Linked DNA regions of Methylomonas sp. 11b. Each later gene encodes a partner of the first gene's protein in a complex. Links are inferred from orthologs where the notes say so. Each region holds a gene or a part of one and is shown on either strand. Other genes may lie near its edges.

Region 1 (8,354 bases):
CGGATGCGGGAAATCTGCCAGTCCGGTTCGATGAGCGGGGTGTGGAAACGGGGTTAAGGCAAGGCTATTAGGACACCGTCAAACGAAAGGGACGGAAACAGCAAGCCAAATCTAATGCTACCGCGCCACATCTCGACTCTACCGCAGCAAGGCCATAGCGCCCTCCAGACCTGATTATCAATCTGCGCTAAGCGCTCTTTATAGCGCCCCAAGGTTATTAGTAAGCGCGCCAATTTATTTCTAATTGTTATCAGGTCTAAGGGATACGGCGTTACTTTCAACGTCCAGCTTGATGCCCTAATTGTTGAAACTGCGTCAATAACCCCCCGCAAAATCAATATTCCCGCTTGAAAAAATCGGCCGGAAGGCCAGAATGAAACGCAGAGCGCTACTGCGGTGTTAACACTGCGCAAGCGGTCGATGACGAGTGGAACAAATGAGCGGCAACGCGTGTCCTGTCTGAGGATTGAACGTTAGGGGCAATTACCACGTAAAGAGCGGGTACGGAAAGATTCAAATTGGTGCATAGTGGCGTCGAATCCCTCGAGCAATCGTGGTTTCGTATTTTGTTCATAATTGGCTGAAATGATGGCAGATGTCTTGGTTAGTGCGGCCTCACGGTAAATTTCGGGATTTCTGACTGACTACAGACCTCGAGTCTGACCTCGCCAACGGCATCGGCGGTAGGCTGGCGGGTTGGAAACTACAGTTTAGGCTGTCGAATCCCCCGCCGGCGGGCTCATCATCCATCTCCGGTTATTTCTCCCTTCCTGCTTTGCGAACAGCACTTCGGCTGTTTCTTGATGTTAGCACCTTGCTTCTGTATCCAGGCATACGCCGCAATGACATTAAAATTCCGTGGAATAGGCCTAACCGGTCAGCATTGATACAATAAGGCATTATTTCTCAAAGCCACATTATCCAGGGAGTACTTCATGATTCGCTTTCCAGCAGAATGGGAAACACAATCAGCCGTTATCATTGCTTGGCCGCATCACAGCGGCGACTTTACCAATCTGTCCGCCGTCGAAGACACCTATCATTTTGTCGCCACTACCATCAGCCGCTTTCAGCCCTTGGTGATTATTTGTAAGGACGGCGAGCATCAGCAGCATATTCAGACGCAACTGGGCCACAACGACAAAATTCATATGGTGCAGGCCGATTACAACGATATTTGGCTGCGGGATACGGTGTTTTTGACGATGGAATGGGAGCATCCTAAAGCCAGCGTGCAGTTGCTTAACTTTCGATTCAATGGCTGGGGTAAGAAATATCCGCATGCGGCCGACGATGCCTTGAATCTGGCGCTGTTTGCGCATCCGATTTTCAAAGGCCATCCTACCGCGACGCTGGACCTGGTGCTGGAAGGCGGCAGCGTGGAATCGGACGGTCAAGGTACCGTGATGACCACCAAAAATTGTCTGCTCAACCCCAACCGCAATCCGGATTTGTCGGAAGCGGCAATTGCCGGGCAGTTGCAAAACTATTTGGGCGCGAAGCGGATTTTATGGGTCGAGCAAAGCAATCTGGCAGGCGACGATACCGATGCGCACATCGATACGCTGGCGCGGTTTTGCGACGCCAATACGATTGCTTACACGGCTTGCGAAGACAGCGCAGATCCGCATTTCCAAAGTTTGAAAAATATGGAAGCGCAGTTAAAAACCTTTAAAACCGCAAATGGTGAAGCGTATCAGTTAGTGGCGTTGCCCTTACCAAAACCAATTTTTGACGAACAAGGCCAGCAATTGCCGGCTAATTACTCGAATTTTTTGATCATCAACGGCGCAGTGTTGGTGCCGGTTTATGAAGACGCGATGGATGCGGTGGCGCTGGAGCGGCTGAAAACCTGCTTCCCTAATCATGAAATTATCGCCACGCCTTGTCGGCCATTAGTACATCAGTATGGCAGTTTGCATTGCGCGAGCATGCAGGTGCCGGCATTTGTGAAATTGAATTTCTAAAGTCTTCACCCAATTTCTCGGTGCAATACGCTATCGCTATTGCACCCTACCTAGTTTTTAAAGCCGATTAACCATGAAAAAATCGATTATCGCCTGCGCCGTGCAGCAGCCTTGCAATCGCGGCCGGGAAACCAATCTGGCTTATTCGATCCGTCAAATCGAAACAGCTGCCCAACAGAACGCCGATCTGGTGGTCTTGCCCGAACTACATCTCGATCATTATTTCTGCCAAAGTGAAGACACTGCCTGTTTTGATTTGGCGCAGCCAATTCCCGGCCCGGCTTGTGAAACGCTGGCTGAAGTGGCCAAGGCCAACCAGGTGGTGATTGTCTCGACCATTTTCGAGAAACGCGCGCCGGGTTTGTATCACAACACTGCCGTGGTGTTTGATAGGGACGGCAGCATCGCCGGTACGTTCCGGAAAATGCATATCCCTGACGATCCTGGGTTTTACGAGAAGTTTTATTTCACGCCTGGCGACCTGGGTTTTACCCCAATCAAAACCTCGATAGGCAAGCTGGGGGTGTTGATCTGCTGGGACCAATGGTATCCGGAAGCGGCGCGCTTGATGGCGCTGGCTGGCGCGGATGTTTTGATTTATCCGACCGCAATCGGCTGGAATCCCGAAGATGACGCCGCTGAAAAGCAGCGCCAGTGCGATGCCTGGATTACGGTACAACGCGCGCATGCGGTGGCGAACGGCATTCCAGTTATTTCGTGTAACCGCATCGGTTTTGAAGCTGCGCCGGATCAGGCGCCGGGCATTCAGTTTTGGGGAAATAGCTTTATCGCCGGCCCGCAAGGCGAGATTCTAAGCAGCGCTGACGATAGTCAGGATGTGTTGTTATTTGCCGAACTTGATGCGCAGCGCAGCGAAGATGTCAGACGCATTTGGCCGTTTCTGCGGGATCGCCGGATAGATGAGTATGCCGATTTGAAGAGACGGTTTATCGATTAAACGCTGATGAGTTCAGCGACTTGAGAAAGCCGGGCAACAGCAAGAACTGTTGCCCGGCTTTTTTAATCAGTCTTCGCTAGCGCTACGGCTGATAGGTTCTTGAGGTGTTTCGCTGTGGCGATTGTTGCTGCGCTCGGCGAACTCTCTGTCATAAGAGCGCGGCTGGCTGGCTGCTTCGCCGCCTTCGGAATAGCTGGACGCGGGGGCTGGACGTTCGCCGTCTTGATTTCCCGCTTGGCTATTCTCGCCAGCTTCGCCACCGGCGCTTTGCTCGGGACGTCTCTCGCCGCCGTTGCGCGGGCCGCGTCTGCGGCTACGGCTGCGGCGGCTACGTTCTTGCCCGCCGTTCTCTTTTTTGGCGGTTGCAGCGGCGTCTCCACCGTTTTCCTGGTCAATAGCCACGGTTTGTTTCGGCTCGGCCGGTAAGTTGCCGGTAGCTTCACTATTTGCCGCGCCGTTGGGTGGGCGACGGTTGTTGTTACGGCGGTTGTTGTTACGACCTGATGTTGAGCGCTCGCCTCTCTCCCCTCGGTCGCCGCGATCTCCACGGTCCCGGCGATTGTTTCTACCGGATCTGGGTTTGTCTTCGCTGCTTTTTTCAGCGGCTTCAGAGCTTTCTGAGGCTTTGCTACTCCCGATCAGACGCTGCCAGAAGCGTTGAATCAAACCGGCAGAGGTTTTTTTGCTTTGTACGGGGGCAGGGGAGTCTGGTAAAAACTCCTTGATAGCGGCTTTTTCGGCTTTGGGACCGGCCTGTTTGGCAAATTCCGGTACTGAAATATCTTCTTCCTTGATATGCAAATGGCTGGCTTTTTCTTCGCTAACTTCGCCGGCCGATTTGATGCGTTCGATGTCGTAAGACGGCGTTTCCAGATGTTTGCTGGGCAACACGATAATGCCTACTTGCAGTCTGGTTTCGATTTCCTGAATCGCCGCGCGTTTCTCGTTCAACAAGAACGTCGCGCAATCGATAGGCAGATGGGCGATGACGCGCTCGGTGCCTTTTTTCATCGCTTCTTCTTCGATCAAGCGCAATACAGCCAGCGTGACGGATTCGACGTTACGGATGGTGCCTTGGCCCTTGCAGCGAGGGCAAGTCAGTTGCGTCGAATCGCCCAGTGAGGGACGCAGACGCTGTCTGGACATTTCCATCAAGCCGAACCGCGAGATGCGACCGGTCTGGATGCGGGCACGGTCGATTTTCAGGGCATCGCGCAAGCGGTTTTCCACTTCGCGTTGGTTTTTGTTCGACATCATGTCGATGAAATCGATGACGAACAAGCCACCCAAGTCGCGCAAACGCAGTTGGCGGGCGATTTCGTCGGCCGCTTCCAGGTTGGTGTTCAGCGCGGTTTCTTCGATGTCGCTGCCTTTGGTGGCGCGCGCCGAGTTGATGTCGACCGAAGTCAATGCTTCGGTATGATCGATGACTATCGAGCCGCCGGAAGGCAGAGACACTTCGCGGCGATAGGCCATTTCGATTTGGGTTTCGATTTGATAGCGGCTGAACAAGGGCACGCTGTCCTGATAGAGTTTGGCCTTGTGCAGATTGTGCGGCATCACCTGTTTCAGGAAGTTATGCACCAGCTTAAAGGCGCCTTCCTGGTCGATCAGGATTTCGTCGATGTCGCCGCGCAAGTGATCACGCAGGGCGCGAATGATCACGTTGCTTTCCTGGAATATCAGGAAGGGCGCCGTTTGTTCGCTGCTGGAACGGTCGATGGCTTCCCAGAGTTGCAGCAGGTAGTTCAAATCCCACTGTAGCTCTTCGACGTTTTTGTCGGAGCCAGCGGTGCGGATGATCAAGCCCATGCTGTCCGGAATTTCCAAAGCAGCCATGGTTTCGCGCAATTCGCTACGGTTGTCGCCTTCGATGCGGCGGGAAATCCCACCGGCTTTCGGATTGTTCGGCATCAGCACCAAGTAGGTGCCGGCCAGACTGATGTAAGTCGTTAGCGCCGCGCCTTTGTTGCCGCGTTCTTCTTTTTCGATCTGAACGACGATTTCCTGGCCTTCGCGAATATTGGACTTGGAGGATTTACCTTCTTCGTTATCGCCTGTTCTATATTCAGGAGCGATTTCCTTGAACGGCAGGAAACCGTGTTTTTCGGCGCCGTAATTAACGAAGGCGGCTTCTAGGCTGGGTTCTACCCGAGTGATGATACCTTTATAAATGTTAGATTTTTTTTGTTCTTTTGAAGGAACTTCGATGTCGAAATCATAGAGTTTCTGACCATCTACCAATGCCACCCGCAGCTCTTCGGGCTGCGTGGCGTTGATAAGCATTCTTTTCATTAAATTATCCTTATTGTAATTTGTATCCTACTTAGAGCTTAAACAGGTTTGGTTGTCGCGGATAAAGGCGGCGTGTTTCCCAATATGTACTTAAGTGAGCGGCCAGACTGACGGAAAACTGCAATTAGTTGTAGTAATTGTCGCAGCGGGTTATCGGCATTGCCGAGGGTGGCGCTTGAAAAGTGGGAGGTCTGTTATACCGAACTCTATTCTAAGGATGCAGCTCGCTCATCATGGGTTGAGCGATAAAACCCGAAAAAATTCTTTTAGGTCAGCGCGAAGACACAACGCTGAAACCCCGGTCTTTAAATTTTTATAGCTAAAGTCTATCCAAAGATAAACTAGCCTAATATAGCAATGTTTATTGACAGCAGCAATTTTAAACATGGCTGGCGGATATGTTGTTATTATTTGCTGCATGAATACCGCAGAAAATCAGACCAATCCGCAAGTACAATGGCTAGAGATTACCGAGGCAAACAGCGAACAAAGGCTCGATAATTTTCTGATCACTTATCTCAAAGGCGTCCCCAAAACCCGTATCTATCGCATGGTTAGAAAGGGCGAAGTTCGGGTCAATAAAGGCCGTATCGACGTCAGTTACAAGTTGCAGTTGGGCGATATTGTGCGAATTCCCCCGGTCAGAGTCGCGGAAAAAAAAGACGAAATCATCGTTCAGCCCACCTTGAAGTTCAGCCTGGAAAACCACATTCTCTACGAAGACGACGGCTTTATCGTGTTGAACAAGCCAGCGGGTTTTGCGGTGCATGGCGGTAGCGGCGTCAGTTCCGGCGTGATCGAGGGGCTAAGACAGGTTCGGCCGCAACAGAAATTTTTGGAGCTGGTGCATAGGCTGGACAAGGAAACCTCCGGTTGTCTGTTGATTGCCAAGAAGCGCTCGGTATTGAAGCTATTGCATGAACTTTTTCGCGGCGATGGTATTCAGAAGACGTATCTTGCCTTGCTGGTTGGGCAGTTCCAACGCAAGAAGCAGTTAGTCGAGGTGCCCTTGTTGAAAAACGTCGCCCAAGGTGGCGAACGGATGGTGGTGGTCAGCCAAGCCGGCAAATCCGCGGAAACCTTGTTCACCCGCTTGAAGCAGTTTCAGGATGTGACCTTGGTGCATGCTGCACCCAAGACTGGCCGCACCCATCAGATTAGGGTGCATGCTGCTTGGTTGGGGCATCCGATTGTGGCCGACGACCGCTACGGCGATGACAGTACGAATAAAACCTTTAAAAAGCGCGGCTACAAACGTTTGTTTTTGCATGCCGAGCAATTGCAGTTCGCCCACCCTGTAAGCGGTGCCGTGCTGCACTTCACGGCGCCTTTACCCGAGGATTTACAAGACTTGCTGAATCATGAAAAACCGCTTTGATTTAATTATTTTCGATTGGGACGGTACTTTGATGGATTCGGTGGACTGGATCGTGCATTGCATCCAGCAAGCGGCGATGAATTGCGAATGTGCGGTGCCAGACGTGCAAGCTGTCAGGGACATTGTCGGCTTGAGCATCGAAAATGCGATGAAGCAATTGTTTCCGGATGAAGAGTCCGATATCCGTCAAAAGATCGCTGCCGATTACGCGAAAACCTTTTTTACCAAGAAAATTGGCCCTGACGACTTGTTTCCCGGTGTGCATGAGATGTTGAAGCAGTTTCGTGACCAAGGGTATCACTTGGCTGTGGCGACCGGCAAGAAAAGCACGGGTTTGCATGCGGCAATGAATGCGACAGGTGCGGCAGGTTTGTTTTCTACCACGCGCTGCGCGGACCAAACGGCTTCCAAGCCCAATCCGCTAATGCTGGATGAAATCATGGCCGAACTGGGCGTAGATAAACAGCGGACCTTGATGGTCGGCGATTCGGTGCACGATTTGCAAATGGCTTTAAATGCGCAAGTCGCGTCAGTCGGCGTCACTTGCGGGGCGCATTCCGCGGCAACCTTGCAAAAGTACAATCCCTTGTTGTGTGTGAACTACCCCACCGACTTAATCGGAATCATATAGGAGACAAATGGTGGAGAATAATTACGATCTTCCCGAAGATAATGCTGAAAACAGCCCCGGTTGGGAAAAGTCGGTGCTGGAAAAATTGGCGTTCGCGGCGATCGATGAGCAAAAAGCCGCGCGGCGCTGGGGAATATTCTTTAAGCTGCTGACCTTTGCTTATTTGACTGTCGCGTTGGGTATAGCGGTGTATCCAAAATTTAAGGAGGGCATCGATTCCGGTACGGGCGAGCATGTGGCTATCGTCGATGTGTTGGGGCAGATTGTAGAAGGTGAGGCCGCCGGCGCCGATACGGTGATTGAGGGCTTGCGCGATGCAGCCAAGGATAAAAATACCAAGGGTATCATCCTCAATATCAATTCGCCCGGCGGCAGTCCGGTACAATCGGCATACATTTACGATGAAATCAGGCGCTTGAAAGTCGAACATCCGCAATTGCCGATTTATTCGGTAGTGGGCGATATGTGCGCATCCGGCGGTTATTATGTTGCTTCGGCTACCGACAAGATATTCGTGAATCAGGCCAGTATCATCGGCTCTATCGGCGTAATCATGAATGGCTTCGGTTTTACCGATGTGTTGGACAAACTGGGCGTGGAGCGGCGCTTGTTGACCGCCGGCGCGCACAAAGCCATGCTCGATCCGTTCTCGCCGGTCAATCAGCAAGAAAGCAAGCATATGCAGTCATTGCTGGATCAAGTACACCAACAATTCATCGGTGCGGTGCGGGAAGGACGCGGCAAACGTTTGAAGGAAGTCGAAGCGCCGGAGATGTTCTCCGGGCTGATTTGGACCGGTACGGAAGGCGTCAGGCTGGGGTTGGCGGACGATTTCGGCAGCGTTGATAGTGTCGCGCGCGACCAGTTCGGCACCGAGGAAAAAGTAAACTTTACCCCGCAGGAGCGCTTGATCGACCGCTTGGCCGGCAAGTTCGGCGCCTCGTTCGGTCATGCCATTGCCAGCAGTTTGCCTATTCCGGCAATACAGTAGCCGAGGGGCGTTGTCGGAGTTATTTACTTAATTTTGGCAAGACAGTTGCTTATCTGTTGGCTTTTATGGATAATGCGCAACTCTTCAGCGTCTTGCTGATGTTTTATGGTTACTGTGTCGGTCCTCTCGCAACG
Region 2 (3,281 bases), 1.6 Mb from region 1 along the record:
CGCCCAATATGATGTGATCGCCGTCGTTGAAACGGTGGACGTCGTAACCTTGACCGACTCGGATCATGCTTGTTGCTCCATGTAGAATTGCGCCAGCGCCAGATCTTCGGGCCGGGTGATTTTGATGTTGTCGGGTCGGCCTTCGACGATTTTGGGTTTGTAGCCCAACAATTCCAATGCACTGGCCTCGTCGGTAACGGCCGGATTGCCTTCGGTTTGCTGCAAAGCGTCGCGCAGCATGCCGTATTTGAACATTTGTGGCGTCAACGCCCGCCAGACATGTTTGCGGTCTATCGTTGCGGTAATGGTGTCGCCGTCGACGTGTTTCAGCGTGTCGTGTGAAGACAGCGCCAGAATGCCGCCGACCTCATCGTTTTTGAGCGTGTCGATTTGCAGATGAATATCAGAAGCCGTCAGACAGGGTCGTGCGGCGTCATGCACCAGCACCCAATCGTCCTCGGCGGCTTGGCCCTGCAAAGCTTTCAGCGCCGACAGCACCGAGTCAGCCCGCTCCTTGCCGCCCGGTGCGGTAATCACATCAGGATGTTTGGATACGTCTAATTCCGGCCAATACGGATCTTCAATCGATATAGCGACAGCCACGGCTTGAAACGCACCGGATTGCAATAAGCGATTTAAGGTATGTTCAATGACGGTTTTGCCGGCCAGCGGTAGATATTGTTTAGGGCGGTCGGCTTGCATACGTTTGCCGACGCCGGCTGCCGGGACTACCGCCCAGCATCTAAGAATTTGATTCATGCTCTACTCAAGCACTTGAAAGAAGGTTTCGTTTTCCTTGATCATGCCCAATTCATAGCGGGCACGCTCTTCGATGGTTTCCAAGCCACGGCGCAAATCCAGCACCTCGGCATACAGGGAATCGTTGCGTTCCTTTTTTTCCTGGGCTTCCTTGGTCAGGGTGTCGAGACGTTCCCGATAATCGCTAATCTGCGAGACGCTGGCATCACCTAGCCACAACCGATACTGGAAGTGAACGATTAATAGGATGATGATGGCGATGAGCGTTTTTATAGCGAATTCTCAACAATGTAGGTTGGGTTAGCTCTATCAGAGCGTAACCCAACATTTAATGCCAACGCGTTGGGTTACGCCCTTCGCTACCGCTTAGGGCTAACCCAACCTACGCTTTTTATTTCAGCATTTTAAACGCGCTGCGGCCGGCGTATTTGGCTTTGTCGCCCAACTCGTCTTCGATTTTCATCAGACGGTTGTATTTGGCAACACGATCGGAACGGCTCAATGAACCGGTTTTGATTTGGCCGGTGCCGGTCGCGACCACCAAGTCGGCGATGGTGGTGTCTTCGGTTTCGCCGGAACGGTGAGAAACTACCGCGCTGTAGCCGGCAGCAGCAGCCATATCGATAGCCGCCAGGGTTTCGGTCAAGGTACCGATTTGGTTGACTTTGATCAGGATGGAGTTAGCGATGCCTTTCTCGATACCTTCTTTCAGGATAGCAGGGTTGGTCACGAACAAATCGTCACCGACCAACTGGATTTTGCCGCCCAATTTTTCGGTTTGATATTTCCAGCCGTCCCAATCGTTTTCGTCCAGACCGTCTTCGATGGAGATAATGGGGTACTTATCAACCCACGCTGCCAGGAAATCGACCATTTCTGTGGAGTTGAAACTGCGATTTTCCGCAGACAACACGTATTTACCGTCATCGAAATATTCTGAAGCAGCAGCGTCCATACCCAGATAGATGTCAACGCCCGCTTTGTAACCGGCTTTTTCAATCGCTTCCAGGATCACTTCGATGGCTTCTTCGTTGGAAGACAAGTTAGGCGCAAAGCCGCCTTCGTCGCCCACAGTGGTCGCTAAACCGCGGCTTTTCAATACTTTAGCCAGGTTGTGGAATACTTCCGCACCGTAACGGATCGCTTCGCGAAAGGTTGGCGCGCCGACAGGCAGAATCATGAACTCTTGCAAATCAACGCTGTTATCAGCATGCGAACCGCCGTTGATGATGTTCATCATCGGTACAGGCAAAATAAATTCGCCGGATTTGTTCAGGAATTTGTACAACGGTACACCGGCTTCTTGTGCAGCAGCGCGCGCGGCAGCCATGGAAACGCCCAAGATGGCATTGGCACCAATGCGGCTTTTGCTTGGGGTGCCGTCCAAGGCAATCATTTTTTCGTCCAACGCGGCTTGGTTGTTGGCATCCATACCGACGACCGCTTCGCGAATTTCGGTGTTGACGAAGTTAACGGCGTTCAATACACCTTTACCCAAATACCGAGCTTTGTCACCGTCGCGTAATTCGATCGCTTCGCGTTCGCCGGTGGATGCGCCGGAGGGCACCATCGCACTACCGATGATGCCGGATGCCAAATACACTTCCGCTTCAACGGTCGGGTTACCGCGTGAATCCAGAACTTCTCTTGCCTTTACGTCTACTATTCTTGCCATTATTTTGCCCTATAGAGTGGTTTCAATCAGGCTGGTGGATTTAACAGCCCGGTCTATCGTTACTAACATTTCCAATAATTCTTTCATGCGGTGCAAAGGCCAGGAGTTGGGGCCGTCGCTCAACGCTTCTTCCGGTTTGGGATGCGATTCCATGAAAAGTCCGGCAATGCCCACTGCCACTGCCGCCCTCGCTAAAACAGGCACATGCTCGCGCTGACCGCCGGAAACATTGCCTTGCCCGCCCGGTAACTGCACGGAATGAGTGGCGTCGAATACCACCGGGCAACCGGTGTCGCGCATCACAGCCAACGAACGCATATCCGAAACCAAATTATTATAGCCAAACGACACGCCGCGCTCGCAAACCATGATTTGCTGATTGCCGGTGGCTTTGGCTTTAGCAGCGACATTGGCCATATCCCACGGCGCTAAAAACTGGCCTTTTTTGATATTCACCGGCTTGCCCAAAGCGGCGACGCTTTGGATGAAATTGGTCTGGCGGCACAAAAACGCCGGTGTTTGCAGCACATCGACCACCGCCGCAACTTCTTCTAGCGGTGTATCTTCATGGACGTCGGTCAAAACCGGCACATGCAATTGTTGCTTCACTTTTTCCAGGATCTGCAAACCTTTTTCCAGACCCGGACCGCGAAAACTTCCCAATGAAGAACGGTTGGCTTTGTCGAACGAGGATTTGTAGATAAACGGAATATTCAACTCGTCGGCTATTTCTTTCAATTTACCGGCGGTATCCATGGTCATTTGTTCGCTTTCGATCACACAGGTGCCGGCGATCAGGAAAAACGGCTTATCCAGGCCGACTTCGAAATTACATAATTGCATGTTT
Region 3 (3,291 bases), 2.4 Mb from region 1 along the record:
CGTCTCGGTAGGCATTGGGTAGCCCTCTGCCATTACCAAGTCGCGAGGAAGCTCGATGTAAACCGGTTTACAAAAGCGACGCGCCGCTTCGATGGCGTGGTCTATTTGCCGAAAGGCGATCACTGGATCGTTGAGCACCACCGACGCACAACTAATGCGTTCGAAAATTTCCCGCTGGAACGTAAACGGTCCAAAACGATGATGAATTAGCGGATCGTCTTTTTGCTCGCTAACGCCGGGTGCGCCGCTGATAAGCACCACCGGCGAGGATTCCGCGTAAGCGCCGGCTATAGCGTTGACGGTATTTAAAGCACCGACACCGTATGTCACCGCCAACGCGCCCATGCCCGCGCAACGCGCATAACCGTCAGCAGCGAAGGCGGCGGAATCTTCCCTGGTGGTACCTATATGCCGAACCTGACTTTTTATCATCAGATCGTAAAATCCCAGCACATAGTCGCCAGGCACACCAAAGATGTCTTTTACACCGGCCTGATATAGGCGTTTGAGGAGGTATTGTCCAATCGTGTCGAATTTGGCAGTGCTCATGCGCTTTGTAACCTCCGAATAGAATCAAACCGTGAGCACCGACGCGTATATGATCAATGCCGCTCAACCGCTTTTAACAAGACGATTAGGGGTCAATACTGCTAAGCCCCATCTAAAAAGTCAACAGACATTCATAGCTCAACAAAAATTTCAGCCACAAAAAAAGGGCCTTGCGGCCCTTTCTGTTGCGGAGTCGAACGAAGTTACTCGCTATCGACTTCTTTCATGCTCAAGCGCACGCGACCTTGACGGTCAATTTCCAGCACTTTTACTTTGACGACATCGCCTTCCGACAACTTGTCGCTGACTTTTTCAACGCGCTCGTCGGAGATTTGCGAAATATGCACCAAACCGTCTTTGCCCGGCAAAATGGTCACGAATGCACCGAAGTCCATCAGACGCACGACTTTGCCTTCGTAGGTTTTACCCACTTCGACTTCGGCGGTGATTTCTTCGATCATCCGTCTGGCTTCTTCGCCAGCCGCTCTGTCAACAGAGGCTACGTTAACCACGCCGTCGTCGGTCAAATCGATGCTGGCACCTGTTTGTTCGGTGATAGCGCGGATAGTAACGCCGCCTTTACCGATCACTTCGCGGATTTTAGCCGGATCGATTTTGAAGGTAATGATACGCGGCGCGAAGTCGGACATTTCGGAACGGGTGCTGGACAAGGCTTTGTTCATCTCGCCCAAAATGTGCAGACGGCCTTGTTTGGCTTGTTCCAATGCAACTTTCATGATTTCGGCGGTAATACCGTCGATCTTGATGTCCATTTGTAGCGCGGTGACGCCGTTTTCGGAACCGGCCACTTTAAAGTCCATGTCGCCCAAGTGATCTTCGTCGCCCAGAATGTCGGACAATACCGCAAATTGATCGCCTTCCTTAATCAATCCCATCGCAATACCGGCAACCGGTGCTTTGATAGGCACTCCGGCATCCATCAAGGCCAAGCTGCTTCCGCAGACCGATGCCATGGAACTGGAGCCGTTGGATTCGGTGATTTCCGAAACCACGCGGATCACGTAAGGAAACTCCGCCATGTTAGGCAACACTGCCGCTACACCGCGTTTCGCCAAGCGGCCATGGCCGATTTCGCGACGCTTCGGCGAACCGACAAAACCGGTTTCGCCAACGCTATAGGGAGGGAAATTGTAATGCAACATGAACGGATCTTTGTATTCGCCGGACAATGCATCGATGATTTGCGCGTCGCGCTCGGTACCCAATGTCGCCACAACCAAGGCTTGGGTTTCGCCGCGGGTAAACAATGCAGAACCATGGGTTCTAGGCAGCACACCGGTTCTGACGGTAATCGGTCTGACGGTGGTCAAATCGCGGCCGTCGATACGTTTGCGATCATTCAGAATCGCACCTCGCACGATATCGTATTCCAGGTGCTCGATGACGTTACGGATGTCTTTTTCGTTATACAGGCCATCGGCAGTCAGTTTTTCAACTACCGCGCTTCTGATTGCGCTAAGTGTGTCTTGCCTAACCAGTTTTTCCGCCACTTGGTAAGCGGCTTTGATGCTTTGTTCAGCTTCGGCGGCCACTGCGGCTTTTAATGCAGTGTTGGTTTCCGCTGGTGTCCAGGTCACAGCCGGCGTGCCAACCGCAGCGGCGAATTCGTTAATCGCATTAATCGCCACTTGCATGTGCTCGTGACCGAACAATACCGCACCCAACATCACTTCTTCGGACAATAAATCGGCTTCGGATTCAACCATCAAAACCGCATGCTGGGTACCGGCAACTACCAATTGCAGCTGTGATTCTTTCAGTGCTGGTTTGTCAGGATTCAATAAATAGGCACCGTCTTTGTATCCAACGCAAGCCGCACCCAAGGGGCCGTTGAAAGGTAAACCGGATACGGCCAAAGCGGCGGAAGCTCCCAACAGCGCAGGAATTTCGGTATCCACTTCAGGATTCAGCGACACAACAGTGGCAATAATTTGCACTTCGTTAGTGAAACCCTCTGGAAACAGTGGACGAATCGGTCTGTCGATCAGGCGGGAAATCAGGGTTTCTGTTTCGCTAGGACGGCCTTCACGTTTGAAAAACCCGCCGGGGATTTTACCGGCCGCAAATGCTTTTTCCTGGTAGTTAACGGTCAGCGGAAAAAAATCGCCGCCGCTAGCTTCTTTTTTACCCACCACTGTCACCAGCAGCGAGGTGCCTTCGACATCGATCATCACCGCGCCATTGGCTTGGCGGGCAATTTCACCGGTGGATAAGGTGACGAGACGATCGCCGTACTGAAATTCTTTCCTGATAGGATTCACTATAAGGTTCCTTTGTTTAAAGGTTATGCTGAAATGTGCCTTAAAGCAGAAACGGCGCCCGATGCGCCGTTTCCAGTTTTGGTGCTACTTACGGATGCCCAAACGCTCGATCAACGAGCGATAACGCGCAACTTCTGTGTTTTTCAGGTAATCCAACAATTTGCGGCGTTGGTTTACCATGCGCAGCAAGCCGCGGCGCGAGTGGTTGTCTTTTTTATGCGTAGCAAAATGCGGAGTCAGTTGATTAATGTTGGCGGTCAACAAGGCAACTTGGACTTCGGTTGAACCGGTATCGGTGTCTGACAAACGATATTCTTCAACGATGGCTTTCTTTTGTTCTGCGGTTAATGACATTCTTAATCCCTATCGATTAATTTTGATTAAATAAAGGCCACCGTGTGATGGCCGTGTAGCCGCTGTTTCCACAATAGGGTGTAGAAACTTTGCGGTTTTTTCCTGG

The links. The genes of interacting proteins can lie anywhere in the genome.
Region 2: the proteins of METH11B_RS0117960 (region 1) and eno are in contact, whole or in part, in a solved structure (PDB 2FYM), measured with the Escherichia coli proteins. The link is inferred for Methylomonas sp. 11b from one-to-one orthologs.
Region 3: the proteins of METH11B_RS0117960 (region 1) and pnp are in contact, whole or in part, in a cryo-EM structure (PDB 9QH0), measured with the Escherichia coli proteins. The link is inferred for Methylomonas sp. 11b from one-to-one orthologs.

The regions. Positions count from the first base shown.
Region 1 is NZ_KI911557.1:3,741,014-3,749,367, forward strand. The notes cover bases 2,607-5,594. They hold METH11B_RS0117960 (Rne/Rng family ribonuclease), read right to left. Parts: upstream 5,221-5,594; coding sequence 2,992-5,220; downstream 2,607-2,991. Other genes in these bases: METH11B_RS0117955 (carbon-nitrogen hydrolase), read left to right, coding at 2,607-2,925. Outside these bases: METH11B_RS0117950 (agmatine deiminase family protein), read left to right, coding at 936-1,967; more of METH11B_RS0117955, read left to right, coding at 2,041-2,606; 23S rRNA pseudouridine(955/2504/2580) synthase RluC, read left to right, coding at 5,639-6,598; METH11B_RS0117970 (HAD-IA family hydrolase), read left to right, coding at 6,582-7,229; signal peptide peptidase SppA, read left to right, coding at 7,237-8,220. UniProt on the Escherichia coli protein: Endoribonuclease that plays a central role in RNA processing and decay. Required for the maturation of 5S and 16S rRNAs and the majority of tRNAs. Also involved in the degradation of most mRNAs.
Region 2 is NZ_KI911557.1:2,095,985-2,099,265, forward strand. Bases 293-3,281 are described here. They hold eno (phosphopyruvate hydratase), read right to left. Parts: upstream 2,435-3,281; coding sequence 1,151-2,434; downstream 293-1,150. Other genes in these bases: ispD (2-C-methyl-D-erythritol 4-phosphate cytidylyltransferase), read right to left, coding at 293-759; METH11B_RS26645 (septum formation initiator family protein), read right to left, coding at 763-1,032; kdsA (3-deoxy-8-phosphooctulonate synthase), read right to left, coding at 2,444-3,277; METH11B_RS0110135 (CTP synthase), read right to left, coding at 3,280-3,281. Also shown: ispF (2-C-methyl-D-erythritol 2,4-cyclodiphosphate synthase), read right to left, coding at 1-67; more of ispD, read right to left, coding at 64-292. UniProt on the Escherichia coli protein: Catalyzes the reversible conversion of 2-phosphoglycerate (2-PG) into phosphoenolpyruvate (PEP). It is essential for the degradation of carbohydrates via glycolysis.
Region 3 is NZ_KI911557.1:1,339,075-1,342,365, forward strand. Bases 293-3,291 are described here. They hold pnp (polyribonucleotide nucleotidyltransferase), read right to left. Parts: upstream 2,832-3,291; coding sequence 753-2,831; downstream 293-752. Other genes in these bases: METH11B_RS0106190 (alpha-keto acid decarboxylase family protein), read right to left, coding at 293-549; rpsO (30S ribosomal protein S15), read right to left, coding at 2,916-3,185. In the rest of the region: more of METH11B_RS0106190, read right to left, coding at 1-292. UniProt on the Escherichia coli protein: Involved in mRNA degradation. Catalyzes the phosphorolysis of single-stranded polyribonucleotides processively in the 3'- to 5'-direction. Also involved, along with RNase II, in tRNA processing.